DNA from 4 places in the Bradyrhizobium sp. RDI18 genome. Region 4 is predicted to be linked to each of the others. Evidence: predicted binding sites of a transcription regulator. Region 4 holds the regulator's gene; each other region holds the start of a gene.
What was found. Region 4 encodes PhoB, which activates phosphate uptake and scavenging genes when phosphate is short. Its sites were predicted from a motif close to TGTCATNNANCTGTCAT; they were not measured.
Positions count from the first base shown of each region.

Region 1: a site for PhoB is predicted at 1,470-1,486, ahead of ACFXS9_RS27850 (esterase-like activity of phytase family protein). Genes of this name have one in related genera too.
Region 2: a site for PhoB is predicted at 5,675-5,691, ahead of ACFXS9_RS09895 (DUF47 domain-containing protein). Genes of this name have one in related genera too.
Region 3: a site for PhoB is predicted at 3,819-3,835, ahead of phnF (phosphonate metabolism transcriptional regulator PhnF). Genes of this name have one in related genera too.

Region 1 covers NZ_JBICRN010000008.1:3,897,859-3,905,335, forward strand. The annotation lists gene ACFXS9_RS27840 (FecCD family ABC transporter permease) at 1-623, shown strand, start outside; gene ACFXS9_RS27845 (heme ABC transporter ATP-binding protein) at 620-1,420, shown strand; gene ACFXS9_RS27850 (esterase-like activity of phytase family protein) at 1,535-2,887, shown strand; gene ACFXS9_RS27855 (mucoidy inhibitor MuiA family protein) at 3,035-4,693, opposite strand; gene serA (phosphoglycerate dehydrogenase) at 4,852-6,441, opposite strand; partial or broken gene ACFXS9_RS27865 (phosphoserine transaminase) at 6,580-7,477, opposite strand, start outside.
Region 2 covers NZ_JBICRN010000008.1:255,766-263,242, reverse strand. The annotation lists gene ACFXS9_RS09915 (transposase) at 143-1,132, shown strand; partial or broken gene ACFXS9_RS09910 (peptide chain release factor 3) at 1,879-3,498, opposite strand; gene sugE (quaternary ammonium compound efflux SMR transporter SugE) at 3,655-3,978, shown strand; gene ACFXS9_RS09900 (anion permease) at 3,970-4,974, opposite strand; gene ACFXS9_RS09895 (DUF47 domain-containing protein) at 4,990-5,634, opposite strand; gene ACFXS9_RS09890 (branched-chain amino acid ABC transporter permease) at 5,887-6,855, opposite strand; gene ACFXS9_RS09885 (branched-chain amino acid ABC transporter permease) at 6,857-7,477, opposite strand, start outside.
Region 3 covers NZ_JBICRN010000006.1:381,638-389,114, forward strand. The annotation lists gene phnK (phosphonate C-P lyase system protein PhnK) at 1-704, opposite strand, end outside; gene ACFXS9_RS02720 (alpha-D-ribose 1-methylphosphonate 5-phosphate C-P-lyase PhnJ) at 697-1,581, opposite strand; partial or broken gene ACFXS9_RS02725 (carbon-phosphorus lyase complex subunit PhnI) at 1,578-2,680, opposite strand; gene phnH (phosphonate C-P lyase system protein PhnH) at 2,684-3,292, opposite strand; gene phnG (phosphonate C-P lyase system protein PhnG) at 3,297-3,758, opposite strand; gene phnF (phosphonate metabolism transcriptional regulator PhnF) at 3,864-4,589, shown strand; partial or broken gene phnE (phosphonate ABC transporter, permease protein PhnE) at 4,691-5,546, opposite strand; gene phnE (phosphonate ABC transporter, permease protein PhnE) at 5,543-6,430, opposite strand; gene phnD (phosphonate ABC transporter substrate-binding protein) at 6,499-7,407, opposite strand.
Region 4 covers NZ_JBICRN010000008.1:5,716,521-5,723,997, forward strand. The annotation lists gene pstS (phosphate ABC transporter substrate-binding protein PstS) at 1-324, shown strand, start outside; gene pstC (phosphate ABC transporter permease subunit PstC) at 510-1,508, shown strand; gene pstA (phosphate ABC transporter permease PstA) at 1,510-2,355, shown strand; gene pstB (phosphate ABC transporter ATP-binding protein PstB) at 2,352-3,173, shown strand; gene phoU (phosphate signaling complex protein PhoU) at 3,278-3,994, shown strand; gene phoB (phosphate regulon transcriptional regulator PhoB) at 4,005-4,709, shown strand; gene ACFXS9_RS36675 (GcrA family cell cycle regulator) at 4,907-5,416, opposite strand; gene ACFXS9_RS36680 (aspartate aminotransferase family protein) at 5,926-7,134, shown strand; gene argF (ornithine carbamoyltransferase) at 7,134-7,477, shown strand, end outside.

The DNA.
Region 1 (7,477 bases), 1.8 Mb from region 4:
CGACCACCGTCATTCTTTATTCGATCGCGAGCCGCTCCGGGCGGACATCGATTGCGACTTTTCTGCTGGCCGGCATTGCCATCGCCGCGATCGCCAACGCCGGCATCGGGCTCCTCGTGTTCATCGCCGACGATCGCCAGTTGCGCGACATCACGTTCTGGCTATTGGGCTCGCTGAGTGGCGCGACCTGGCCCAAGCTCGCCACACTGGCGCCGGTGCTGGGATGTGCCGCGATCGCCTGCCTCTCGATCGCGCGCGGGCTCGACGTGCTGGTGCTGGGCGAGGCCGAGGCGTTCCATAGCGGCGTCGACGTCGAGCGGCTGAAGCGGATTTCGATCGTGCTGGTGTCGGCGATGACGGGCGTGGCGGTTTCGGTCTGCGGCGTCGTCGGCTTTATCGGCATCGTGGTGCCGCATCTGTTGCGGCTGGTGATCGGGCCGGCGCACCGGTTGCTGCTGCCCGCTTCCATGCTGCTGGGCGCGGTGCTGCTGGTGGGCGCCGATACGCTGGCCCGCACCATCGTGGCGCCCGCGGAAATGCCGATCGGCATCCTGACCGCAGCAATCGGCGCGCCGTTCTTTCTGGCGATGCTGCTCCGCCAGCGCGGGCTGGTTTCGCTATGACCGCCATTCTCGAAGCACAGTCGGTTTCAATGGTCGTTGGCGGCGCCACGCTGGTCGATGGCATCGATCTTTGCGTCGCCCCCGGCGAGATGGTCGCGATCGTCGGCCCCAACGGCGCCGGCAAATCGACGCTGCTGCGGATGCTGTCAGGCGATCTCCGCCCGACGCGCGGCCAGATCAGGCTGAAGCAGCGCGACATCCAAAGCTATCCGCCGCGCCTTCTCGCTTTCCACCGCGCGATGCTGTCGCAGCATGTCAACGTCACCTTCCCGTTCACGGTCGAGGAGATCGTCCATATGGGCGCGGGTGACGCTGGTCGCCCCGCCGCGCAGCGGCTGGTCGATGCGGCACTCGGCGAGGTCGATCTGGCGCATTTCAGCCAACGGCAATTGCCGACGCTCTCCGGCGGCGAACAGCAGCGCGCGCATTTCGCCCGCGTGCTGGTGCAGCTCGCCTGCGGCGAGGCGCAGCATGGTCCGGGCCTCTTGCTGCTGGACGAGCCGACCTCGAGCCTCGACATGCGCCACCAGATCGACCTGGTGGAAACCGCGAAGCGGCGCGCGCAGAACGGCACGGCCGTTATCGCCGTGCTGCATGACCTCAATCTCGCCATGCGGTTCGCCGACCGCATCGTGCTCTTGCATCGGGGTAAGCTCGCCGTCGATGGCGGCCGCAGCGATGCGATCACGGCCGAGACCATCCGCCGGATCTTTGAGGTCGATGTGAAGATTGACTATACCGACGCCGGCGTGCCGTTCCTGCTGCCGCAGACCATGCGGCCGGCTGCAGCGCAGTAGCGCCTGAACCGCGGCTTTATCCAACGCCGTTACGCGGCTTTCACAAAACTGTCAGCCGGCTGTAACAGCCGCTGCGCAAGACACACCGCATCGCCATTCAACAGGAGATCCGCCATGCGCGTGTCATTGCTCTGCTCCGTCGCTTCCATGTTTCTGGCCGGCGCCGCCTTCGCCCAAGGCGAAGGCGAGTTTCCCGCCACGCTGAAGGGCCACGCCGTGCTGCCGGCGCAAACCTTTATCGACGCGCCCGCTGATGCGCCTGACGATCTCAAGACATCGGGCAAATACACCACCGGCCGCCGCGTCGACGCTGTGGGCACTGTGATGGGCAAGTCCTACGAACGCCCGACCGGCGTTTCGCTGCCGTTCAAGGGCCAGCCGCTGCAGGGCCATTCCGGCATCAAGGTGATGCCGGACGGCTCGTTCTGGGTGCTCACCGACAACGGCATGGGCTCGCGCTACAACTCGGCGGACTCCATGCTCTATCTCAACCGGCACAAGATCGACTGGGCGAGCGGCAAGATCGAGCGGCAGGAAACCGTCTTCCTGCACGACCCCGACAAGAAGGTGCCGTTCCGCATCCTCCATGAGGACACCGCCAAGCGCTATCTCACCGGCGCGGATTTCGACACCGAAGGTTTTCAGATCATCGGCGACACCTTTTGGATCGGCGACGAGTTCGGGCCCTACGTGCTGAAGGCCGACAAGACCGGCAAGGTCCTGGCGGTGTTCGAAACCGCCGCCGACGGCAAGCCGGTGCGCTCGCCCGATCATTGGTCGGTGCGGTCGCCGGCCGCTCCAGGCGCCAGCTACACCACCGTCAACCTCCGCCGCTCCAAGGGCTATGAAGGCTTTGCCGCCTCGAAGGACGGCAAGTTCCTCTATGGCCTGCTCGAGGGCCCGCTGTGGAATGCCGAGAAGAAGGACGTTGAAAAAGTCGACGGCAAGGAAGCCGCGCGAATCCTCGAATTCGACGTCGCGGCCGAAAAATTCACCGGCCGCTATTGGCACTATGTGTTCGAGCAGAACGGCCACGCCATCGGCGATTTCAACATGATCGACGCCTCAAACGGCCTGATCATCGAGCGCGACAATGGCGAAGGCACCCCCGACAAGGCCTGCCCGGCCGGCCAGCGCGGCGAGAACTGTTTTGCGGACCTCGCCAAATTCAAGCGCGTCTACAAGGTCGACCTCTCCGACGCCAATGTCGGCAAGCCGGTGCGCAAGATCGCCTATGTCGACCTGATGAAGATCAAGGATCCCGACAAGAAGGCGCGCAAACCGCTCAATGACGGCGTGCTGACCTTTCCGTTCTTCACCATCGAGAACGTCGAGCGCGTCGACGAGGCGCATATCATCGTCGGCAACGACAACAATCTGCCATTCTCGTCGAGCCGCGATCCCAACAAGGCCGACGACAACGAGTTCGTGCTGCTGGAGGTGGGGGAGTTCTTGAAGCCGAAGTAGGTCATCTCCCTCTCCCCGCCCTTCGCGGGGAGAGGGTCGGGGTGAGGGGCTCTCTATCCGCGTACTTGCTGCTGACTGAGTCTGCCGAAGCAGCCCCTCACCCCTGCCCTCTCCCCGTGAAGAACGGGGAGAGGGAGAGGCGCAACCTCAGCCCGCCGGCACCATCACCACGCCCTTGTCCCTGGGCCAGCGTATGCGCCACGCGAAGTTGATGTCCCTCACCTCGCCCGGCTTGGCCTCGAACGCCCATTCCAGCACGCCGCGTCTGTCGCGAATGTTGCTTGCGGTCGGCGGCGTCGTGGACGACAGCATTTCGACCTGGATTTCCTCGTTCTCGCTAACCGGCAACTGATCCTCGATCGCGATCCGGATTGGGAAATCATGGCCGTTGCGCACGGTGGTCTTGAACGCGCGCTCGTCGGTCTTCGACGTCGTCACGATCAGGCCGGCCGATCCCTCGTTGCGCTTGAGAACCGCGCGTTCGATCTTGATCTTGTCGTCGGCGCCGAAGCCGAGCCGCACGGTCTCGTCCTTGGCCGCGGCGGCCATCTGCCCGCGGCCGACAAAGACGCCGTCGCGGTAGATAGAGACGCGTCCCGGCAATAGCGGCGCGTCCTCATTCTGCTTGAAGCTCGCTTCGAGGAATGCGGTCGGGTCTTTCACCGGCGCGGCGCGGACCGCGAGATCGGGCGCGAGCGTTACGCTAGAGACGCGCAGGCTCTTGGCGCCTTCGCTGGCACCGAGGCTGACGCGGCCGGGAATTTTGAACACCACCTGGAAGCCGCTGACATCGGCCACGGCCTGCTGTTCGTCGGCACGTTCGGCGAGGGATTCCGCCACCTTCGCGGCAGCCGCTGGCGCCGAACGGAACCTATTATCCATCGCGCCGCTGACGGCCCCCTGAGGCCGCGGCGGTTGCGGGTACTGCACGATCAGCGGATTGAGTTCGGGCGCGCTGCCGCCGCGCGCGGTTCGCACGGTCGACACACTGAGCGCGACGTTCGACCAGTCCTCGCCGGTGGCCTGCGTGATTTCGGCGCGGCGCACCAGTTCGAGCGCGGGCTTGCGGTCTTTCGCGCCGGTATCGAGACGGGCATCATAGAGCGGCGTCCAGCGCGCACTGCGCACCGCATAGGTCACCCGCAGCGTCGCCTTGGTCGCGGCAGCCGCCGCGAGCTCGATCCGCACTTCCAGCTTGCTCGGCGGCTTCTGCGCCTTGTCCTGCTCGAGGCGCGCGATTTCACGGTCGAGGTCGCGCTGCTTGCGCTCGGCATCGCGGATCGCGGCCTCGGTGCTGGCGACTTCTTCGCCAACCGCGGCAAAGGCCGCGCGCCACTCGGATACCGGCCGCGCCTCGCCTTTGTCGCCGATCCCGACCGGCGCGATATCCGCAAATCGCTCGGCGAATTTGCGCCGCGCTCTCGCCGCATCGATTGCGCCCTGCAGGTTGACGCGCTCGTCCTTCAGCGCCTCGATGCGCTTGTCGAGTTCGGGCAAATTTACTGGCGGCGCCGCGCGCGGCGACTTGGCGTCGATCGCGCCGATCGTGAGCTTTGCGCCGGCCTCACCCTCGACCCGCAGCGACGTGGGGTCGAGTGTCAGTGGAAGATCCTTGAGAACAGCGGAATTTTCACCGGCCGGCAGATCCAGCGTGACGAGGCGCGTCACGCTGGCGCCGTCGGGATAGACGGTGACAGCATCCACCGCCGAGCTCGCGGCGATGTCGGAGGCCTGCGCCTCACCGGCGGCAAGCGCCGTCAGAACGACGAGGCTCGTCGTCAAAAAGCTGTTCGCAATCAATCGCATGGATACCCTCCTGAACCGCCCGCCGGATGGCGGCGGACAAACAACGCCCACCACTCCCGGTCATGAGACGCAGCGAGGAAGGAATCGGTTCGATCGGGATTTTCGCCGCGGCAGCACCGCGGCGAAGGACCCTCCCCGGAAGGAAGGGGATGCGCGTCTTAAAACGCCAGCGCCTTGGCCTGCTTCACCTGCGGCAGCGCTTGCACCTTGGCAAGCACGTCGGCCGGCACGGGGCCGTCGATCTCGACCAGCGCGATGGCGTCGCCACCCTGCTTGACGCGGCCGAGATGGAAGGTGGCGATGTTGATCTTGGCGTCACCGAGCAGGCTGGCGAAGCTGCCGATGAAGCCGGGCTTGTCCTCGTTGGTGACATAGATCATCGACTTGCCGAACTCGGCATCGACCCGGATGCCCTTGATGTCGACCAGCCGCGGCTTGCCGTCGTGATAGACGGTGCCGGAGACGGAACGCTCCTGCCGTTCGGTGGTGACGGTCACCGTGATCAGGCTTTCGTAATCGCTCTGCGCCGCGCGTACGATCTCGTCGACCACCATGCCGCGCTCCTTCGCGACGACCGGCGCGGAGACCACGTTGACCTCGCCCAGCATCGGGCGCAGCAGGCCCGACAGCACCGCCGAGGTGATCGCCTTGATCTTCATCTCGGCGACGTGTCCCTCATAGGTGATCTCTGTCTTGAGGATGCCGCTCTCAGTGAGCTGGCCCGCGAACGAGCCGAGCTTCTCGGCGAGCTCGATGAACGGCTTCAGCTTCGGCGCTTCCTCCGCCGTGATCGACGGGAAGTTCACCGCGTTCGAGATCGCGCCGGTGAGAAGATAGTCCGACATCTGCTCGGCGACCTGCAGCGCGACGTTCTCCTGCGCTTCGGTGGTAGAGGCGCCGAGATGCGGCGTGCAGATCACGTTGGGATGGCCGAACAGCACGTTCTTGGTGGCGGGCTCCTCGACGAAGACGTCGAAGGCGGCGCCGGCAACATGCTTGGAATCCAGCGCATCGAGCAACGCCCGCTCGTCGACCAAACCGCCGCGCGCGCAGTTGATGATGCGCACGCCCTTCTTCATCTTGGCGAGCGCCGCCGCGTCGATGATGTTCCTGGTCTTCTCGGTCAGCGGCGTGTGCAGCGTGATGAAGTCGGCGCGCCTCAGCAATTCGTCGAGCTCGACCTTCTCGACGCCGATATCCTTGGCGCGCTCCGGCGACAGGAACGGATCGAACGCGACGACCTTCATTTTCAGGCCGAGCGCGCGGTCGGCGGCGATCGAGCCGATATTGCCGCAGCCGACCACCCCTAACGTCTTGCCGGTGATCTCGACGCCCATGAAGCGGTTCTTCTCCCACTTGCCGGCCTGGGTCGAGGCGTCGGCCTGCGGAATTTCACGCGCCAGCGCCAGCATCAAGGTGATCGCGTGTTCAGCGGTCGTGATCGAGTTGCCGAACGGCGTGTTCATCACGATGATGCCCTTGGCGGTCGCCGCGGGAATCTCGACATTGTCGACGCCGATCCCGGCACGGCCGATCACCTTGAGCTTCTTGGCCTTGTCGATGATCTTGGCGGTGGCCTTCGTCGCCGAGCGGATCGCCAGGCCATCGTAATCGCCAATGATCTCGGCGAGCTTGTCCTTGTCCTTGCCGAGATTGGGCTGGAAGTCGACCTCGATGCCGCGATCTTTGAAGATCTGGACGGCGGCGGGAGATAGCGCGTCGGAAATGAGAACTTTGGGTTTGGTCATCTGAATGTTTCCTTCAGGAAATCGATCGTCGTCCCGGCCGAAGCGCCTCTTGGCGCGTAGAGCCGGGACCCATACTCCGTGCTGGTGGTTGGGTCCCGGCTCGCGCTCCGCTTGGCCGGGACGACGGCTAAACAGGAACTAAGCCGCCTTTGGCAGCGCGGCCTTGGTCTCGGCAAACGCCCAGTCGATCCACTGCGTCAGCAGCGCGACGTCGGAGGCCTCCACCGTGGCACCGCACCAGATCCGCAGGCCCGCGGGCGCATCGCGGTAATAGGCGAAGTCGTAACCGGCGGCTTCCTTCTCCACCAGCGCAACCAGCTTCTTGGAGAACTCGGCCTGCGCGTCCGCGGTCAGTGAGGTGATCGCGGGATCGACGAACTTCAGGCACACCGAAGTGTTGGAGCGGATCGATGCATCCTTGGCCAGGAAGTCGATCCACGGCGTTTTCGCCTTCCAGTCCGACAGCACCTTGGTGTTGGCGTCGGCGCGCGCGATCAGGGCCTTGAGGCCGCCGATCGATTTCGCCCAGTTCAAGGCATCGAGATAGTCCTCGACGCACAGCATCGACGGCGTGTTGATGGTCTCGCCCTCGAAGATGCCCTGGTTGAGCTTGCCGCCCTTGGTAAGGCGGAAAATCTTCGGCAGCGGCCAGGCCGGCTTATAGGTCTCGAGCCGCTCCACCGCGCGCGGTGAGAGGATCAGCATGCCGTGCGCGGCCTCGCCGCCCAGCGCCTTCTGCCAGGAGAATGTCACCACATCGAGTTTTGCGAAATCGAGTGCTTGCGCAAACGCAGCCGATGTCGCGTCGCAAATCGTGAGGCCCTGGCGGTCCGCGCTGATCCAGTCGGCGTTCGGCACGCGCACGCCCGAAGTCGTGCCGTTCCAGGTGAAGACGATGTCGGAAGCCGGATCGGCCTTGCTCAAATCGGGAAGATCGCCATAGCCGGCGTGCAGCTTGGTGACGTCCTTGAGCTTCAATTCCTTGACGATGTCGCTGACCCAGCCCCTCGCCGAAGGATTCCCAGGCGATCGTGGT
Region 2 (7,477 bases), 5.5 Mb from region 4:
TATGTACGGTCGACCGGCCTCACCCCAACTGTCATCGTCCGGCTCGACCGGACGATCCAGATGCTATGAGGGGTGGCGGCAGGGTCAGCGGCGGCGAGGGTATCGACACCTCGGGCGCCGTGGTCACGCAATGGAGCACCCCATGTCGCAACCGTTTGACGTCAGCAGGTCCCTCACCGCCTTCGAGCAGGATAACACACTCGTTGCAGTTATCGAGATGAGCCAGTCGAAGTGGCTGGTTGCAGCTATGATCCCCGGTGTCACACGCCGGCCGCTGAAGAAGCTTGATGCAGACGCGAACGCTCTGCTGAAGCTGCTGCAGCGCTGGTGCGAGGAAGCGCACAAGGCGGGACGTGCGATCAAGCGAATCGTCTGCGCCTATGAGGCTGGACGGGATGGATTCTGGCTGGCCCGCTGGCTGCAGGCCCGCGCCATCGAAGCTTATGTCATCCATCCTGCGAGCATCGCGGTGTCTCGCGAGCACCGGCGTGTCAAAAGCGATCGGATCGACACGGAACTGCTGATGCGTTCGCTGCTGGGTTGGCTGCGTGGTGAGAAGCGCCATTGCAGCATGGCCACGATCCCGACCATGGCGGAAGAAGACGCTCGACGACCGGGCCGCGAGCGGGAGAGCCTGGTGAGCGAGCAGACGCGGATCGTCAACCGGGTCAAAGCCGTCCTCGCCTTGTTCGGCATCGGCGGGTTCAATCCGAGGCTTCGCAAGGCGGCGCAGCAACTGGAGACACAGCGTACCGCGGAAGGAACGCCGCTGCCGGACAATGCCAGGGCGGAACTGCGCCGCGATCTGGAGCGGCTATGCCTGGTGCGCGACCAGATCCGCGCCATCGAAAGCGCACGGCTGCAGCGCCTCACCGCTGCGCCGGCCACATCTCAAGGACCCCATGCGATGGTTCGTCTGATCGCAAGGGTTCTGGGCATTGCCATCGAGACCGCCGACATGCTGGTGAATGAGATTCTGTCGCGCAATCTGCGCGATCGCAGAGCTGTCGCGCGCTATGCCGGGCTGACCGGCGCGCCGGACGAGAGCGGTCAGCGCCGGCGCGAGAAGGGACTGGCCCGCGCCGGCAACGGCCGGGTTCGCCGGGGGATGATCCAACTGGCCTGGCGCTGATCTTTCCAGAAGGGCAGCCGGCTCGCCAACTGGTTCCGTGAGCGCACCGCCGATGGCCGACGCACCACGCGCAAGACCATGATCGTGGCACTAGCGCGTAAGCTACTCATCGCCCTGTGGCGGCTGGTGACCACCGGTCAGGTGACGGAGGACATCAAGTTGCGTCCCGTCGGCACCTGACCGTGCAGCTTCCCTTAACCCCACACCACTGACGGTTTGGCAGCCCGGCTTGCGGTCTGCCAACGGCATCCGAGGTGGCGATGATCCGCAGGAATACATGGCCTTTGCGCCGCGACCCAGAATGGACCCGCCGCCCCGGAGCTCGCCCCGATGCGCATGCATGCATCATGGTTCTGATCCCGATCGATCAACCGAATACAAGTCTGCGACGCGATATCGCGTCCAAGGTGGGCTCGCCTCGGAAGTCGTCCTCATCTCGCCATCGACATCTCCGCGTGCCGACCTCAAGCCTGCCGCCAAGCTCGCGACCGTCAAGGGCTGCGTCGCTACGCGATGGCCTCCGGCCACCCTTGACGGTCGCTGCGCCAAGGCGGACAGCCCGTCTTGAGGTCGGCCCGCGGAGATGTCGGCCTCCTCGGAGATCAACGCAATGACCTAGCAACGACGACCATTGACCAGGCCCATACAAGTATTCCAGAGACGTCAGTGATTTATGGATAGGCCACGGCGTACTGGGTCCCCGCTTCCGCGGAGGACGACAGTTGGGGCTGGAGCGACAGCGCGCCCTACGCCTTCTTCTTCACGTCCTTGACGTTGGAGAAGGTGATCCCCTCGGCGCGCTCCCTGGTATAGCCCAGGTAAAACTCGTTCTTGGCCATGAACACGGGATCGCCGTCGACGTCGTCAGCGATGCCCGAACCGTTGGCCGCGATGAAGGCCTCTAACTTTTTTGCGGTCGTCGGACGAGACCCAGCGGGCGAGCTGGAATTCCGAAACCTCGAATTCCACCGGCAGCGAATATTCCGCGTCGAGCCGTGCCTTCAGCACGTCGAGCTGCAGCGGACCGACGACGCCGACCAGCGCCGGTGCGCCGTCGCGGGGCCGGAACACCTGCACCACGCCCTCTTCCGACATCTGCTGCAGCGCCTCTTTCAGCTTCTTGGCCTTCATCGCATCCGTCAGCCGCACGCGGCGGACGATTTCCGGCGCAAAACTCGGGACGCCGACGAAGGTGATGTCCTCGCCTTCCGTTAGCGTATCGCCGATCCGCAAGGTACCGTGGTTCGGAATGCCGACGACGTCGCCGGCAAACGCCTCATCGGCCACCGAGCGATCCTGCGCGAAGAAGAACTGCGGCGACGACAGCGACATGTTCTTGCCGGTCCGCACCAGCTTCGCCTTCATGCCGCGGCTGAGCTTGCCGGAGCACAGCCGCGCGAACGCGATGCGGTCGCGGTGGTTCGGATCCATATTGGCCTGGATCTTGAACACGAAGGCGCTCATGCGCGGCTCGGCTGCTTCGACCTTGCGCAAATTGCTGTCCTGCGCCCGCGGCGCCGGCGCAAACTTGCCAAGACCTTCCAGCAAGTCGCCGACGCCGAAATTGCGCAGCGCGCTGCCGAAATAGACCGGCGTGAGATGGCCCTCGCGAAACGCGTCCAGCTCGAACGGCTTGCAGGCTTCCGACACCAGCGCGAGTTCGTCCTTGATCTCGGCGACGTCGAGATTGGGGTTGCGGCCGGCGAGATCGGCGATATCGATCTGCTCGGTCGCGCCGGTCTTGGCGCCGCCGCCTTCGAGCAGGCGCACGCCGCCGTTGACGACGTCGTAGGTGCCCAGGAAATCGCGGCCGCGGCCGACCGGCCAGGTCATCGGCGTGGTGTCGAGCGCCAGCGTCTTTTCGATCTCGTCGAGCAGTTCGAACGTGTCGCGGCTCTCGCGATCCATCTTGTTGATGAAGGTGATGATCGGAATGTCGCGCAGCCGGCACACCTCGAACAGCTTTCGCGTCCGCGCCTCGATGCCCTTGGCGGCGTCGATCACCATGACGGCGGAATCGACCGCGGTCAGCGTCCGGTAGGTGTCTTCGGAGAAGTCTTCGTGACCGGGCGTGTCCAAGAGGTTGAAGACGAGGTCCTGGAATTCGAAGGTCATCACCGAGGTCACGACCGAGATGCCGCGCTCGCGCTCGATCTTCATCCAGTCGGAACGGGTATTGCGCCGCTCGCCCTTGGCCTTGACCTGCCCTGCCAGATTGATGGCGCCGCCGAACAGCAGGAGCTTCTCGGTCAGCGTGGTCTTGCCGGCGTCCGGATGGGAGATGATCGCAAACGTGCGCCGCCGCGCCACTTCATCGGCAAGCGGCGAGCGGGACGGCGATCGTCTGTAACGGCAATGTCGGACATGAGGCTCGAGCGTTTGGCAGGGAAAACCGGGCTAATCAAGCCTCATTTGGTGGTTGCGAGGGCTCCTGGCCAGTCCCATATCGGCAGCGGAAGGACGGCCTTCCAATTTTGCAGCTCATCCGCGGGGACGACCCTGCCGGGGTTCGGAGGGTTGTCATGGCCTGGATCGTGTTGTTCGTCGCCGGTCTTATGGAAGTGGGCTGGGCGATCGGCCTCAAATATACCGAGGGTTTCACACGGCTTATTCCATCCGTCCTGACGCTTGCCTGCATGGCAGGCGGTATCCTCCTGCTTGGCCTTGCCTTGAAAGCGCTGCCGATCGGAACCGCCTACGCGGTATGGACCGGCATCGGCGCCGTCGGAACGGCCATCCTGGGCATCGCGCTGTTCGGCGAGCCTGCGACCGCCGCCCGCCTCGCCTGCATCGGACTGATCGTGGCCGGCATCGTCGGGCTTAAACTCGTCACCGGATCAGCGTAGCAACAGCACGGCCCAATAGGTCAGTGCCGCCACGAACGCCGACGCCGGAATGGTGATCACCCAGGCATAGACGATCGAGCTCGCGACGTTCCAGCGCACCGCCGAGACCCGCCGCGCCGCGCCGACGCCGACGATCGAGCCGGTAATGGTGTGGGTCGTGGATACGGGAACCCCGAGATAGGTCGCCATGAACAGGGTCGCAGCTCCACCGGTTTCGGCGCAAAAGCCCTGCATCGGCGTCAATTTCGTTATCCGCAATCCCATGGTGCGGACGATCCGCCAGCCCCCCATCAACGTGCCGAGCCCCATCGCCGCCTGGCAGGAAATCACGACCCAGAACGGGATGGCGAAATCCGCCCCGAGGTGGCCTTGCGAGTACAAAAGCACCGCGATGATGCCCATGGTCTTTTGCGCGTCGTTGCCGCCATGGCCGAGCGAATAGAGCGACGCCGAGACGAATTGCAGGATGCGGAAGGCGCGATCGACCGCAAACGGCGTCGAGCGCACCGACAGCCAGGACACGATCGCGACCAGCACCAGCGCCAACAGGAATCCAACCAGCGGCGACAACACGATCGCCAAGAGCGTCTTGGACAGCCCGCTCCAGACCGCGGCCGAAATCCCGGCCTTCGCCACGCCGGCGCCGACCAGTCCGCCGATCAACGCGTGCGAACTCGACGATGGAATGCCGAGCCCCCAGGTGATCAGGTTCCAGACGATCGCGCCGACCAGCGCAGCGAAGATGACGGTCGCGTCCACGACATCGGGTTCGATGATCCCCTTGCCGATCGTATTGGCAACGTGGAGGCCAAAGACGAGGAAGGCAATGAAATTGAAGAACGCCGCCCAAGCCACCGCATAGTGCGGCCGCAGCACGCGGGTCGATACGATCGTGGCGATCGAGTTGGCGGCGTCGTGCAGGCCGTTGAGGAAATCGAACAACAGCGCGACGCCAATTAAGAAGACCAGAATTGGAAAAGCCAGGGTGGCGTCCACTGAATTGGCCCTGCCCTATACCTGTTCGATCACAATCGAGTTGATCTCGTTGGCGACGTCGTCGAAGCGGTCGGATACTTTCTCGAGATGCTTGTAGATCTCGGCGCCGACGACGAAATCCATCGAATTGCCGTTGCGGTGCTTGAGAAACAGCTCCTTCAACCCGATGTCGTGGAGATCGTCGATACGGCCCTCAAGTTTTCCGATTTCCTCCGTGATGGCTGTCAGCATTGCGACGTTGCTCCCGATCGACTGCATCAGGGGAAGCGCTCGGCTGACGAGATTGGCGCACTCGACCAACAGCGTGGCTATTTCGCGCATCGGAGGCTCGAACGTTCGGACCTCGAACAGCACCACCGCCTTCGCGGTCTGCTGCATCTGGTCGATCGCGTCGTCCATCGACGTGATCAGATTCTTGATGTCGCCGCGGTCGAACGGGGTAATGAAGGTGCGGCGGACCGCGGTCAGGACCTCGCGGGTGATGCCGTCGGCGTCGTGTTCGAACTGATTGACTCGCTGGCAGAATACCGGCGTCTCCTCGCCGCCGCGCATCATGTCCTGCAACGCCAGCGCGCCCTGCACGACCGTCTGGGCGTGGCGGGCAAACAAGTCAAAAAACCGCTCCTCCTTGGGCAAAAAGGCACGAAACCAGCGCAGCATGGGCATTTTTCCGTCGTTCAGAAACAGTCGCGGAGCGAGCTGTCACAAAACTGTCATAGACCATTCGAGGGAAAAGCGCGCGACGTCAGGCCCCGGGAACCGGGTCATCCACCGCTTTGTGGCGCGTTCCCCGGACGCAGCGCGGCGTGCAACGCTGCGCTGCTGAGCCGGGGTCCATCCCCGCCGCAGAAAGATGGGTCCCGGCACTGCGGAGCAGCGTTGCACGCTGCACCGCGTCCGGGACACGAGATCTTAGAGGGATCGGCGGAAATAATGCGCGATCTCGCCGATGATGCCCCGGCGGAACGTCAACACGCAGGCCACGAAGATGACGCCCTGGATCACCGTCACCCATTGGCCGAAACCGGCCAGATATTGCTGCATGGCGATGATAACGAAGGCCCCGACGACCGGACCGAACACCGTGCCGAGGCCGCCGACCAGCGTCATCAGCACGATTTCACCCGACATCGTCCAGTGCACGTCGGTGAGCGAAGCGTTCTGCGCCACGAACACCTTCAGCGAGCCGGCAAAGCCCGCAATCGTTCCGGAGAGGATGAAAGCGAGCAGCTTGTACTGGTCAGTCTTGTAGCCCAGCGAGATCGCGCGCTGTTCGTTCTCCCGGATCGACTTCAGCACTTCGCCGAACGGCGAGTTGATGGTGCGGTAGATCAGGAGGAAGCCGCCGAGAAACCCGGCGAGCACCACGTAGTAAAGCACCGTAGGCTTGGAGAGATTGAATATTCCAAACAGGTAGCCCTGCGGAATGCCCTGGATGCCGTCCTCGCCATGGGTGAACGGCGCCTGCAGATAGATGAAATACAGGAGCTGCGAGAGCGCCAGCGTGATCATCGAAAAGTAGATGCCCTGGCGGCGGATCGAGATGAAGCCGGTGACGACGGAAAGCGCGGCGGCGCCAGCGACGCCGACCAGAATTCCGACTTCCGGCGTTACACCCCAGACCTTGAGCGCATGCGCCGAGCAGTAGCCCGCGGTCCCCAGAAACATCGCGTGGCCGAACGACAGCAGGCCGCCATAGCCGATCAGCAGGTTGAACGCGCAAGCAAGCAGCGCGAAGCACAGCGCCTGCATCACGAAGAACGGATAGATGCCCGTCAGGGGTACGAGCCCCAGCAGCACCGCCATCGCGGCGAACACGATCATTTCGTCGCGCATCGCTTGCGGCGTTACCGGCAGTGTGTCGTCAGTCAATGCGCTCATGTCAGGCAGCCCGTCCAGTCAGTCCCGTTGGCTTCACCAGCAACACTAGCACCATCAGGACGAACACCACGGTGTTGGAAGCTTCGGGATAAAAATACTTGGTCAGTCCCTCGATCACGCCGAGCGCAAATCCGGTGATGATCGATCCCATGATCGATCCCATGCCGCCAATCACCACCACCGCGAACACGACGATGATCAGGTCCGCGCCCATCAACGGCCGCACCTGGTTGATCGGCGCGGACAATACGCCGGCCAGCGCCGCCAAGCCGACGCCGAGGCCGTAGGTCAGCGTGATCATCCGCGGCACGTTGATGCCGAATGCGCGCACCAGGGTCGGGTTTTCAGTCGCCGCGCGCAGGTTGGCGCCGAGCCGGGTCTTCTCGATCAGGAACCAGGTCGCCAGGCACACCACGAGCGAGAAGACGACGACCCAGCCGCGGTAGATCGGCAGGAACATGAATCCGAGGTTCATGCCGCCCTGTAATCCGCGGAACCCACCGACCTCCGGATAATCAGGAATCGCGTACGGCAGGCCGGACGAGCCGAAGTAATTCTGGAACACGCCCTGCACGATCAGCGCGATGCCGAACGTCAACAACAGCCCGTAGAGGTGGTCGAG
Region 3 (7,477 bases), on a different contig from region 4:
CCACCCTTCATCACCATCACGCGGTGCGACAACAGCCGCGCCACAGCGAGGTCATGGGTGACGACGATGGCGGCAAGGCCGAGCTCGCTCACGAGATTGCGCATCAGATCGAGCAGCCGCGCCTGCACCGACACGTCGAGCCCGCCGGTGGGCTCGTCCATGAACACCAGCCGCGGCTCGGTGACCAGATTGCGCGCGATCTGCAGCCGCTGCCGCATTCCGCCGGAATAGGTGCGCGGTGCGTCGTCGATACGCGCGGTATCGATTTCGACGCGCTCCAGCCAGGACGAGGCGATATCGCGGATGCGACCATAGTGATTCCAGCCAACCGCCATCAGCCGTTCGCCGACATTGGCGCCGGCCGAGACCGCCATCCGCAGGCCCTGCGCGGCGTCCTGGTGCACATAGCCCCAATCCGTACGGAACAAGAAGCGGCGCTCGGCCTCCCCGAGGCCGGCGAGATCGCGCAACACGCCGTCCCGCATCCGGTATGACACCCGCCCGGCGCTCGGCGCGAGCTGCGCGGACAATAGTTGCAGCAGCGTGGACTTGCCCGAGCCGGACTCGCCGACGATAGCCAGCACCTCGCCGGGATAGAGCGCAAACGATACGTCGCGGCAGGCGGTCAACCGGCCATAGTTCTTGCCAACGTTTTCGGCGACCAGAAGCGGCTGGTCTTGCATGGGGTCTTGCGGCTCAGCCATGCGCCCTCTCCTTGTGCGGCGGCGCACTCTCGCTGCCGCGATGGCCGGCCAACTGGCGAGACTCGCAGTAGTCGGTATCCGAGCAGACGAACATCCGGCCGCCCTTGTCGTCGGTGACGATCTCGTCGAGATACGAATCGCCGGCGCCGCACAGCGCGCAAGGCGCGTCGAACCGATAGCGCGTGAACGGGTGATCCTCGAAGTCGAGCGACACCACGTGGGTGTGCGGCGGGATCGCGTAGATGCGCTTTTCGCGGCCTGCGCCGAACAGTTGCAGCGCCGGGCAATCGTCCATCTTCGGATTGTCGAATTTCGGCGTCGGCGACGGGTCCATCACATAGCGTGCATTCACCTTCACCGGATAGGCGTAGGAGGTCGCGATATGGCCGAAGCGCGCGATGTCTTCATACAGCTTGACGTGCATCAGGCCATATTCGGCCAGCGCATGCATGCGCCGCGTCTCGGTCTCGCGCGGCTCCAGGAACCGCAGCGGCTCGGGGATCGGCACCTGATAGACCAGCACCTGCCCGGCATGCAGCGGCGCTTCGGGAATCCGATGCCGGGTCTGGATCACGGTGGCGTCCGACGTAGCGGTCGTCGTTGCGACGCCCGCGGTCTTGCCGAAGAATTTCCGGATCGAGATCGCGTTGGTGGTGTCGTCCGAACCCTGGTCGATCACCTTCAGCACATCCTGGGGCCCCAGGATCGCGGCCGTCACCTGCACGCCGCCGGTGCCCCAGCCATAGGGCATCGGCATCTCGCGGCTGGCGAACGGCACCTGATAGCCGGGAATCGCAATTGCCTTCAGGATCGCGCGGCGGATCATCCGCTTTGTTTGTTCGTCGAGATAGGCGAAATTGTAAGCTGGTGTGTTCATTCCGCGGCCTCCTGCATATCCGGCGCCTCATTGGCCTCAGCGAACTCCTTGCGCAGCTTGCGCAACAGACCGAGCTCGGACTGAAAGTCGACGTAATGCGGCAGCTTGAGATGCTCGACGAAGCCGGTCGCCTGAACATTGTCCGAGTGCGACATCACGAATTCCTCATCCTGGGCCGGAGCGATCACTTCCTCGCCCAGCTCGCGGGCGCGCAGGCTGCGATCGACCAACGCCATCGACATGGTCTTGCGCTCGCTTTGTCCGAAGGCCAGGCCATAGCCGCGCGTAAAACACGGCGCCTCGGTCGCCGATCCCTTGAACTGGTTGACCATCTGGCACTCGGTCAGCGCGATCGAGCCAAGCGGGACGGCAAAGCCGGCGTCCTCGGCGAAGAATTCCACCTCCACCTCGCCGAAGCGGATTTCGCCGGCAAATGGGTGATTGCGTCCATAGCCGCGCTGTGAAGAGTATCCGAGCGCAAGCAGGAACCCCTCGTCGGCACGCGCAAGATTTTGCAGCCGCAGGTCGCGGTCGGCCGGAAAGCTCAGCGGCTCGCGCGTGAGATCGCCGACCGGCGCATCGGCATCCGCTGTCGGCGAAGGTTCGATCAAGCCATCGCGACCGAGAATGTCGGTGACGCGTGGCGTTGCCGCCCGCGTCACCTCCGACGTCGTCGGCTGCTCCGGCACAAAGCCGTCCGCAAGCTGCGGGTCCAGCAAGCGATGGGTATAATCGAAAGTCGGCCCCAGGATCTGGCCACCCGGAATATCCTTAAACGTCGAGGAGATGCGCCGGCGGACCTGCATCTCGCCGGTGTTGACCGGCTCGGTCGCGCCAAAACGAGGCAGCGTGGCGCGGAAGGCGCGGACCAGGAAGATCGCCTCGATCAAGTCGCCGCGCGCCTGCTTGATCGCAAGTGCCGCCAGCTCGCGGTCGTAGAGCGAGCCTTCGGTCATGACGCGGTCGACGCCGAGCGAGAGCTGCTCGGCAATTTGCGCCAGCGGAGTTCGGGCACATCACGGTCGCCACGCCGCTCATGCGCCAGCAGGCGGTGGGCGTTCTCAATGGCGCGTTCGCCTCCTTTGACGGCTACATACATGGGCTACGCTCCGCTTGCGACCAGCCGCGTGGTTCGGGGGATCGCGACAATCAAGTCGTCATGAACCAGCACGACATCGATGCCGCGCGGGAACAGGGCTTCGTTGATGGTGAGCCGCTGAAAGAGGTCGCGCGGCTGGAGCGTCGCCAGCAGCAGCCCTGTACCGTCGATGCCCGGCCCCCTCATCTGGAAGGTGGGCCCCTGCGTCAGGCTCTCGACCTGCAGGATCAGTGTCGTCGACCTGTCAGGATACTCGTTGCTGCCGAACGCGAAGCAATCGAGGGCCGGCAGGTTCTTGGCGTCGCCAATCAGGGCGAAGCTGGCGATCGAGGAATCCGCGACCACCGGCGCACTGGTATGGAACTTGAGCCATTTCGCAACATCAGGCGTGACCGACATCGCGGCATCGAGCCAGATCGGCGTGTCGTGATCGAACAGCGTCAGCGCGATCGCCGCCGCGCCGCGCATCATCCCGGCCGGCGTGCCGGCAGCCGCCGCGACCCGTTGCACGCTCCCCGGACGCGCCATCGCATCCATCACGGAACGGAAGGTCGACTGCGCCGACAACACCTTGTCGGCAAACCCTGCGGGCAATTCTGCAACCGTCGTCATCGCATCACCCCTCGCCGCGCACCATGGTGTAGAAATCGACCCGCGTCGCCGCAGCCTCGGCCGCCTTGCGGCTGCGATCGGCGATCATGGCGGCGCGTAAAGGCCCGATCACCTTGGTCTCGACCTCGCCCGAAAACTCTGTCGACTGCACCATGGCATCGCACAGCGCGATCATCTGCGCCTTCTGCCTGTCGCGGCCGAGCACGTAGCCGAAGCCGATCTCGCCGGTCGCAAGACGCACCGCCGCGCGCGACACCGTGGCCTCGCCGAGATTGAACGGCGCACCGTCGCCGCCGATGCGGCCGCGCACCATCACGAGGCCATTCTCGGGCTCGCGCAAGTTCTCATGTGCGGGTACCGCGATCGCCGCGAGATGGCCCGCAATGTCGCCAGCCTCGGAATGCGCCAGCACCGCCATCGCGGCCTTGCGCTGCGCCTCTCTGCTGTTCCGACCGGTCAATCCCATTGAGCAACCTTGCCTGAATCAAGTTGTCTATGATAATAGACAACTTGATAACGGAGCGCCATGACTGTTTCGTGACAAACGGATAATTTCTGGTATCACCACGCCATGAGCCTGCAGGAGAGTTCCGGCGTCGCCTTGTGGCGGCAGGTTGCCGACGGTATCGAGCGCGGCATTGCCGACGGCCGCTTTGCTGCGGGCGAAAAGCTGCCGGGCGAGATCGAGATCGCCGATACCTATCGGGTCAACCGCCACACCGTGCGGCGCGCCCTGGCTGCGCTTGCCGAACGCGGCCTGGTGCGCGCCGAACGCGGCAGCGGCACCTATGTCGAGGCGCAGCGCCTCGCCTATCCCTTGCGCTCGCGGACGCGATTTTCCGAAATCGTCGGCGCCGGCGGCCGCGAGCCGCGCGGCCAATTGATCGATGCCTCCGAAGAGCCCGCGACGCGCGAACTGGCCCGTGAGCTCGGACTGAAGACCGGCGCGCCGTTGGTCCGGATCGAATCGGTGCGGCTCGCCGACCGTACGCCGATCTGCGTCAGCACCAATTGGCTTTCCGCCGATCGCTTTCCGGGCGCCGGAGCGGTCTTCGCCAACGTACGCTCGATGACCAAACTGCTGGTGCATTACGGCGTTCGCGATTACCGCCGCGCTTCAACCCGCGTCACCGCCACCATCGTGGACGCCTCCGACGCCGCAAGGCTCGATCTCGCGCTCGGGCGTCCCGTTCTCGTGGTCGATAGTACCGATGTCGATACCGACGGCAAACCGTTGGTAACCAAACGCGCGCGCTTCGCCGCGGAGCGTGTCGAGTTTCTGGTGGAGAACAGTTGATGCTTGTAGGGTGGGCAAAGCGATAGCGTGCCCACCATTCAGTGACGTGCCCTAGATGGTGGGCACGTAGCTCGCGCGCCTTTGCCCACCCTAACGAAGCATCACGCGACCGCTCGTTGTCCGATGATCGCAAACCGGAGTTTGCCGGAAATCCAGTCAATTGCGGAAACCGCGATGAGGATAAGCAGAATCAGAAACGATACCTTTTGCCATTCCAGCACCCGGATTTGTTCGGCAAGCTGAAGGCCGATTCCGCCGGCCCCGACGATTCCGATAATCGTCGCCGAGCGCGTGTTCGATCTCGAAGTAGTAAAGCACTTGGCTCAGCAGAATTGGAAAGACCTGCGGCAACAGCCCGAACCGGACGCTATGGAGATGGCTGCCGCCCGCCGATCGAACTCCCTCTGCGGGGTTCTTGTCGGCAGCCTCGATAGCTTCCGAGAATAGCTTTCCAAACGTCCCGAAATCGCTGCAGATGACCGCAAGGATACCTGCAAACGGACCCAATCCCACGACGCCGACCCAGATGAGCGCCCAGATCAAGATATCGACACCACGGATGGTGTCGAGGCTACGGCGTGAGAAGAAGTGGACGATCCGGTTCGCAACCACATTGCGTGCGGCCAGCAGAGCCACTGGCAAGGCCAGCAGTGCTCCGCCCAGCGTACCGAGAAATGCGATCGACACCGTCTCGCCGAGCGCATTCAAATACTTCAATGCCTCTGCCCATGAACCAGGATCGGGCGGCAACATAAGCCGAAGGAATCCGCCTAGCCTGGCCATTCCGTCAGAAAGCCGGTGAAACGAAATGTCTAGCTGGGCAATCCCGAACAGAAAAAGCGCGACAGCCGTGCCAAGGCCTATCGTGATCTTTGCCCTGCTCCACCAATCCGGGCGAAAATGGCTCGGATAGCGTTCAACGATTGCGGCCTGAGCGTCGGAGCTGAACGATTTCATGCGCCGGTGCCCTCCAGCCCAAGGAGGCGATGGCGCACGCGCTCTGTAATGAAATCGAACAGCATGACCGTGACGATGATGAGCAAGAGGATGGCGCTAACGTCACTGTAGTAAAACTTGCGCACGGCCTCGATCAAATCCTGCCCGATCCCACCGGCGCCGACGAAGCCCATCACCGCCGCGCCGCGCACGTTGATCTCGAATCTCAACAGAGCATAACTCACGAAGTTTGAAAGGACCTGCGGCACCGCGCCGAACCGGACAATCTGAATCCAGCTACCTCCGCTCGCCGCCACCCCCTCGATCGGCTTGTTATCGATATTCTCGACAACTTCGGCGAACTGCTTGCCAAGCGCGCCAGTGGTATGGATTGCTATTGCGAGCACGCCTGGAAGCGGTCCCAGGCCGAATGCCAGTACAAAAACCAGGGCAAAGACGATCTCCGGCACGGTCCGGCAAAATTCGAGAACGCGCCGTGTGACGAAAACGATTGCGCGCGACCTGACGAGATTGGCCGATGCCAGAAAGCAGAGAGCGAATCCGCATATAGCTCCCGAAAGGGTTCCCATATACGCAATCAGCAGGGTATCTCCGAGAAGCAGCGTCCAGCGAGGCAAGCCCCAAAGCCATTCCGAGAGATCATTCCAGGCAGACGAGAACGAAAACGTGGGAGCTATGCTGGCGAAATAGGCCGGGAAGCGCCAGAAATTCTCGGCAAACTTCCAAAGATCGACGTCGCCCATCCAGCCGGCGGCAAGCGCCGCGGCGATCAGGACCGCCGAACCCAGCCATATACGCCGTCGCTTGGCGGCAACTGCAGCCGCATAGCGATCGGCCAGCTCGCGCAGCCTGGCTTCCGGGAATTCGGGGACTGCTGTTCGCATGGAATTTTCTGAAGAGACAATGGGCGGACCTCGCGATCCGCCCGAATCGTCTGGAAACGTCGTTCCGTTCAGGACTTCTGCTTGCGCAAGCTGTCGACAAATTTGGTCAGATCGATCACGGCCTCATAGGCCTTGTGGTCAACCTCGACGAAGGGCAGTTGCTTCCCTTCGTAAATCTTGTCGAAAGCGGCCTTGTCCTTCACTGCAATTTCCAGCACGGCCTTCTTGATCGCCGCCTTGAGGTCGGCAGGCAGGCTACCGAGATATGCCATCGGCGAATTCACAATCTGTTCGGATTTCAGGATGATCCTGAAATCGGCGGCCTTCGCCATGCCCTTGCGTTCCATCCGCAGCAGGTTCGATTCTTTTTCGTCATTCCACCAGTTGAACGCCGCATCGCAGGTGCCTTGGGCAAGCCCGATCACCGCGTTTTCATGGCTTCCCGAATAAACCACCTTGGAAAAGAACTTCTCCGGGTCGATGCCCATCTTGTCCATCGCGAAACGCGGCACGTTGTTGCCTGACGTTGAATTGGGGTCGACAAGGCAGAGATTCTTGCCTTTCAGGTCCTTGATGTCCTTGTAGCTCGAGTCGCTTTTGACATAGAGGACGGAGTAATAGCCCTTGGTGCCGTCGCCATTCACTTCGATCGCGAACGGCTCGACCTTGGCGCCGATGATGTACGCACGTGCATAAGACGCCGGACCGTACATCGCGATGTGGATGTTGCCGGCCCGCTGCCCTTCGATCACGGCGGCGTAGTCGTTGGCGATCCGCAGCGTCACCTTCGTGCCGAGCTCGCGGGACAGATACTCCGCCAAAGGCGTCCAACGGTTGGTCGTTCCCGATGCATTCTCATCGGGGACCTTTGCGAACACCAGTTCGGGATATTTCGCTTTCCAGTCCTGGGCTGATGCGGGGGAAGCTGAGAATACCAATCCCGCCGCAGCGGCGAGGATAATAAGACGATTGAACATGACGTCTCCTGTTTTTGCAGCAATTTAGCTTGCGGATTTCAAGTCCCGCGCAGCTCTTGATTTTTGGACG
Region 4 (7,477 bases):
ATCAACAAGGCCGGCAAGACCGTGCAGCCGACCATGGAAGCCTTCCAGGCGGCCGCTTCCAACGCCGACTGGGCCAAGGCTCCCGGCTACTACGTGATCCTCACTGACCAGCCTGGCGAAGCCTCCTGGCCGATCACTGCGGCGACCTTCATCCTGATGCACAAGGCTGCAACCGACAAGGCAGCCTCCCAGGAAGCCATCAAGTTCTTCAAGTACGCCTTCGAGAAGGGCGACAAGATGGCCGAAGAGCTCGACTACATTCCGATGCCGGACTCGGTCGTCAAGCTGATCGAAAAGACCTGGTCGTCGGAAATCAAGAGCTGATGACTCTTGTCCCGGACGCGGCGCGGCGTGCAACGCTGCGCCGCAGAGCCGGGACCCACGCGTCACCAAGAGCACGTCGCCCAACAAGTTCGGCCCCGGCCTAGCAGCGCATTGTTACCTCGCTGCGCTGCATCCGGGGCACGAGACGGATCAAGCAAGATCAAGTAGAAGTGCAGGGGACCAGCGTGGCAGAAATGGCGGTTGAAAGCGATGTTATGGAAGCTGCCGGACCCTATGATCGCGCCCGGGCCCTTAGCGCTTTCAAGCTTGGCGATGTCGCCTTCTACTGGATCACGCGCGCCTGCGCGATCTCGGTGCTCCTCATCCTCGGCGGCATCATCGTTTCGCTGATCATCGGCGCCTGGCCGGCGATCCGGGAATATGGCGCGGCGTTCCTGTGGACGCAGCGCTGGGCGCCGTCGGCGGACCCGCCGGTATTGGGGGCGCTGGGCCCGGTCTACGGCACGCTGATCACCTCCGTGATCGCGATGATGATCGCGATCCCCGTCGGCCTCGGGATTGCAGTGTTCCTGACCGAAATCTGCCCGATCTGGCTGCGCCGTCCGATCGGGCTTGCGGTCGAGCTGCTCGCCGGCATTCCCTCGATCATCTACGGCATGTGGGGCTTCTTCGTGCTGGGCCCGTTCCTGGCCAATACCTTCCAGCCCTTCATGATCAGCGTCTTCGAGGGCGTCCCGGTGCTGGGCACGATCTTCGCAGGTCCCCCTTCCTATCTCAGCCTGTTCAATGCGTCGCTGATCCTGGCGATTATGGTGCTTCCCTTCATCACCGCGATCTCGGTCGACGTCTTCAAGACGGTGCCGCCGGTCTTGAAAGAGGCGGCTTACGGCGTCGGCTGCACCACCTGGGAAGTCGTCCGCAATGTTGTCGTCCCCTATACGCGCGTCGGCGTGATCGGCGGCATCATGCTGGCGCTCGGCCGCGCGCTCGGCGAGACCATGGCGGTCACCTTCATCATCGGCAATTCATTCAAGATACAGTCCTCGATCTTCGCGCCCGGCACCACGATCTCGGCCGCGATCGCCTCCGAATTCGCCGAGAGCGACGGGTTGCACCAGTCCGGCCTGATCCTGCTCGGCCTGCTCCTGTTCGTGTTGACGTTCTGCGTGCTCGCGGCGGCGCGGCTGATGCTGTTGCGGCTGGAAAAGAAGGCGGGGAACTGACATGAACCCGATCTACGCGTCCCGCCGCCGCAACAATATCATCGTCAAGTTCCTGTGCCTCGCCGCCGCGCTGTTCGGCGTCACCTGGCTCGCGCTGATCCTGTTCACGCTGTTCTACAACGGTCTTGCCGGCCTCAATCTCGCGGTCTTCACGCAGGATACGCCGCCGCCGGGTTCGACCGATGGCGGGCTTCGGAACGCCATCATCGGCTCGATCATGATGACCGTGATCGGGGTCGGCATCGGCGCGCCGCTCGGTCTGTTCGCGGGAACCTATCTCGCCGAATACGGCAAGCACGACAAGCTCACCTCGGTGATCCGCTTCATCAACGACATCCTCTTGAGCGCGCCGTCGATCATCATCGGCCTGTTCATCTACGGCGCCATCGTGGTGCCGATGGGTGGCTTCTCGGCCTTTGCCGGCTGCCTCGCGCTGGCCGTGATCGTGATCCCCGTGGTGGTGCGCACCACCGAGGACATGCTGGGACTGGTGCCCAATCCCTTGCGTGAGGCGGCCTCCGCGCTCGGCATGCCGCGCTCGCTGGTGATCCGGCGGATCGCCTACCGCGCCGCGCGCGCCGGCCTGATCACCGGCGTTCTACTGGCCACCGCCCGCGTCGCCGGTGAAACCGCGCCACTATTGTTCACCGCGCTGTCCAACCAGTTCTTCAGCCTGGACCTGACCAAGACGATGGCGAACCTGCCGGTCACCATCAACAACTTCGTCCAGAGCCCCTATGTCTACTGGAAGCAGCTTGCCTGGAGCGGGGCGCTTCTGATCACGCTCACCGTGTTGGCGCTGAATATTGGCGCGCGCATTCTTGGCGCCGAGAGGACATCCAAATGACCGACATCTCCGTATCCGTGAGTAACGCAAGCGGGCCCGTTCCGCAGGCGGCGCTGCCCGAGGCCGCGCCGAAGGTGACCGCGCGCGGCCTGAACTTCTACTATGGCGAGCACCATGCGCTGAAGGACATCAACCTGACGCTCGGCACCCATCGCGTCACCGCCTTTATCGGCCCGTCCGGCTGCGGCAAATCCACGTTGCTGCGGATATTCAACCGGATGTACGATCTCTATCCGGGTCAGCGCGCCACCGGTCAGCTCTTGCTCGACCAGACCAACGTCCTCGACCCCAGGCTCGATCTCAATCTGCTGCGGGCCCGCGTCGGCATGGTGTTCCAGAAGCCGACGCCGTTCCCGATGACGATCTACGAGAACATTGCCTTCGGCATCCGCCTCTACGAGAAGATCTCCAAGTCGGAGATGGACGGCCGGGTCGAGAAGGCGCTGCGCGGCGGCGCGCTGTGGAACGAGGTCAAGGACAAGTTGAACGCCAGTGGCCTTTCGCTGTCCGGCGGTCAGCAGCAGCGGCTCTGCATCGCGCGCACGGTGGCGGTGCGGCCCGAAGTGATCCTGTTCGACGAACCGTGCTCGGCGCTGGATCCGATCTCGACCGCCAAGATCGAGGAACTGATCCAGGAACTGGCGGAGGATTACACCATCGCCATCGTCACCCATAACATGCAGCAGGCGGCGCGCGTCTCGGACAAGACCGCCTTCATGTATCTCGGCGAGCTGGTCGAATTCGACGACACCAACAAGATTTTCACCTCGCCGCGCGATCGACGTACCCAGGACTACATCACCGGCCGGTTCGGCTGAGCATGATCCGGAAAAGTGGGGACCGTTTTTTCGAACAGATCATGCTCAACAAGAAAACGAAATCATGATCCGTCCGATCGGCTCATGATTTGAGGAGATAGAAGATGGCTTCCGAACACACCGCCAAGGCGTTTGACAGCGACCTCCAGGAATTGACGCGTCTGGTCGCCGAGATGGGCGGCCTTGCTGAGCGCATGATCACCGAATCCGTCGACGCGCTGGTCCGCCGCGACGTCGCGCTCGGCAAGCACGTCGTCGCCACCGACGTCGAGATCGACCGCCTGCAGCATCTGATCGAGGAGCGCGCGGTGCTGACCATCGCCCGCCGCCAGCCGATGGCGATCGATCTGCGCGAGATCGTCGGCTCGATGCGGGTTGCCACCGATCTGGAGCGAATCGGCGACCTCGCCAAGAACATGGGCAAGCGCGTCGCGGCGCTGGAGAACGATTTCCAGCCGCTGAAACTGATGCGCGGCCTCGAGCACATGACGGATCTGGTGCAGTCGCAGGTCAAGTCGGTGCTGGACGCCTATGCCGCGCACGACCTGCCGGCGGCGATGGCGGTGTGGAAGGGCGACGAGGAAGTCGACGCCATCTGCACCTCGCTGTTCCGCGAACTCCTCACCTACATGATGGAGGATCCGCGCAACATCTCGTTCTGCATCCACCTGATGTTCTGCGCCAAGAACATCGAGCGGATCGGCGACCACGCCACCAACATCGCCGAAACCGTGTTCTACATGATCGAGGGTCAGCAGATGCTCGACAAGCGCCCGAAGGGCGACATGACGAATTTTGCCACGACCGTACCTAACACTTGAGGGAAGCAGGATGAGCGCGCGCATAATGGTGGTCGAGGATGAGGAAGCGCTGACCACGCTGTTGCGCTACAACCTCGACGCTGAAGGTTATGAGGTCGAAACTGTCGCCCGCGGCGACGACGCCGACACGCGGCTGAAGGAGCGCGTGCCCGATCTCGTCGTGCTCGACTGGATGCTGCCGGGGCTCTCCGGCATCGAGCTGTGCCGCCGCTTGAGGGCTCGCCCCGAGACCAAGCAATTGCCGATCATCATGCTGACCGCGCGCGGCGAGGAGAGCGAGCGCGTGCGGGGGCTGGCGACCGGCGCCGACGATTACATCGTCAAGCCGTTCTCGGTTCCGGAACTGCTGGCGCGGGTAAAGGGCCTGTTGCGGCGGGCAAGCCCCGAGCGGCTCGCCACCGTGCTGACCTATGGCGACATTGAACTCGATCGCGAAAAACGCCGCGTCGCGCGTTCGGGCCGCCAGATCGATCTCGGCCCGACCGAGTATCGCCTGCTGGAATTTTTCCTCGAGCATCCCGGCCGCGTCTTCAGCCGCGAGCAGTTGCTCGACAGCGTCTGGGGCCGCGACATCTATATCGATGAGCGCACCGTCGACGTCCACATCGGCCGCCTACGCAAACTGCTCAACCCCGGCCGCGAGCAGGATCCGATCCGCACCGTCCGCGGCGCAGGTTACGCGCTGGACGACCGGTTTGCGAAGGTGGAGCCGTAGCGCTCTACTGTCGTCGCCACGAGTTCAACCGTCGTCCCCGCCTAGTGCGCAATTGCGCACGGGGCGCGGGGATTCATAACCACAAATCTAGATTGTTGAAATGCGCTGGAGCTCCAGCGAAGCATAACCACAGACAACTGTGATTATGGGTCCCTGCGTTCGCAGGGACGACATCGTTGAGATAACGGCGCGCGCCCTTACCTGGTTTGCTTCGGCTGCTGCCTCCGCCGATCGGCGGCGGGCTGGTAGGCGATGCGCGAGTGGTGGGCGCAATAGGGCAGGCCCGTGAGCGCCTTGCCGCCGCAGAAGAAGAATTCCGGGCTCGAGGGATCGCCGACCGGCCAGTGGCAGGTGGCCTCGTTCAGTTCGAGCAGCGACAGCCGCTGGCTCATCGGCACGACGTTGTCGAAGGCGATCGGATCCGGCTCCATCTCGACTTCGAAGGCGTGTGCCAGCGCGGTGTTGCCGCGCGAGACCGGGCGCGACACCCGCATCATCGGCTGGGCGGGGCGTGCCTTGCGCTGCCGCGGGGCGGCCGAGGAGGGGCTCTTGGCACGGCCGGAAAGGCCCAGCCGGTGCACTTTGCCGATCACGGCGTTTCGCGTCACATTTCCAAGTTCCGCGGCGATCTGGCTCGCCGACAGTCCGGCTTCCCAGAGCTTCTTAAGCTGTTCGACGCGATCGTCGGACCAGGTCAAAACCGTCATCGTACTCTTCCCTTCGCATCGCGCCGGCCAATCGGGGGCAGCGCTGGCGAGTCATTCGTCTCAAAAATCCCTGCGGTCAGAATCCCTTAGCCCTCGCCGGACGCGCTAACCGCGCCGAACGTTTACGCCTGCACAAAAAGGACTCTAAGGGATCAGAACTGCCGCACGAGATGTCGTACCCGACAGCCCAAAGGCTACAATATGGCGTGACTCGGGCGCAAGAGTCCGGGCCCGAACGTCCACATGTTCTGACATCTAGGCATTTCACTGCGTGTTTTCCACCACACCGCAATCTTACGGATTTTAGCACCTTGCACTGCAGGAAAGGCGGCTCCGTGGCGTGTTGACAGCGCCCCACGCCCACATAGAATGCCTCTCACGTGCCGCCCTTAAGAGGCGGCACGTTTCGTTTTCGCAAGACCGGCTGTTGCCGCGTTCGCGCCAATGCACGCTCGCGGCAGGTCTCAAAGGCAGGTCTTAAAGGCCGGTCTCAAACCTCAGTGATTGCCATGACCAATAGCGCCACGTCGCATCTGCTCCCCGTCTTCGCCAGGGTCGATCTCGGATCTGAACGCGGCGAGGGCTGCTGGCTGACCGCCACCAATGGCGAGCGCTATTTGGACTTCACCTCGGGCGTCGCGGTGAATGCGCTCGGTCACTGCCATCCGCACCTGATCGCGGCGCTGCAGGAGCAGTCGACGAAACTCTGGCACATGTCGAACCTGTTCAAGTCGCCCGATGGCGAGAAGCTCGCCGCGCGGCTCTGCGAGCAGAGCTTTGCCGACCTCGTGTTCTTCTGCAATTCCGGCGCGGAGGCGATGGAAGGCGTGATCAAGGTCGTGCGCCGCTATCAATTCTCCAAGGGCCATCCCGAGCGCTATCGTCTCGTCACCTTCGAGGGCGCCTTCCATGGCCGCACCCTGGGCACGCTCGCAGCAACCGGCTCCGCCAAATATCTCGAAGGCTTTGGGCCGCCGATGGACGGTTTCGACCAGGTGCCGCATGGCGATCTCGAAGCGGTCAAGAAAGCGATCGGCCCGCAGACCGCGGGCATCCTGATCGAGCCGGTGCAGGGCGAGGGCGGCGTGCGCTCCGCGCCGCAGTCTTTCTTCAAGGCACTGCGCCAGCTCTGCGACGAGAAGGGCCTGTTGCTCGCGTTCGACGAGGTGCAGACCGGCATGGGCCGCACCGGCGATCTCTTTGCCTATAAGCGCGTCGGCGTGACACCGGATGTGATGTCGCTGGCCAAAGCGTTGGGCGGCGGTTTCCCGATCGGCGCGGTGCTGGCGACGGCGGAAGCCGCAAGCGGCATGACGCCGGGCTCGCACGGCTCGACCTTCGGCGGCAATCCGCTGGCGATCGCAGCCGCCAATGCCTTGCTCGACGTGATGCTGAAGCCCGGCTTCTTCGATCACGTGCAGAAGATGTCGCTGCTGTTGAAACAGAAACTGGCCTCCGTCGTCGACCGCTATCCCGCCGTGCTGTCGGAAGTGCGCGGCGAGGGGCTTTTGGTCGGCGTCAAGGCTGTGGTGCCGTCGGGCGATCTCGTCAACGCATTGCGCGACGAGAAATTGCTTACCGTCGGCGCCGGCGACAATGTGGTGCGGTTCCTGGCGCCGCTGATCGTCACCGAGGCCGAGATCGAGGAATCCGTGCAAAGGTTGGAGCGCGCCTGTGTCGCGCTGTCCGCTGGCCAGTTGAAGAAGGCGGCGGGATGATGAGCAAGTCCGTCCGTCACTTCCTCGACATCAACGAGCTGCCGTTAGACGAATTGCGCAGCATGCTGGCCTTGAGCGCCACCATGAAGGCGAAGCTGAAAGCGCATGAGAAGGGCAAGAAGCCGCTCGAAGGCAAGACGCTGGCGATGATCTTCGAACGCCCCTCGACCCGCACCCGGGTGTCGTTCGACGTCGGCATGCGCCAGCTCGGCGGCGAATCCATCATGCTGACCGGTGCCGAGATGCAGCTCGGCCGCGGCGAAACCATCGCCGACACCGCGCGCGTGCTGTCGCGCTATGTCGATGCGATCATGATCCGCATCCTTAACCACGACGCGCTCCT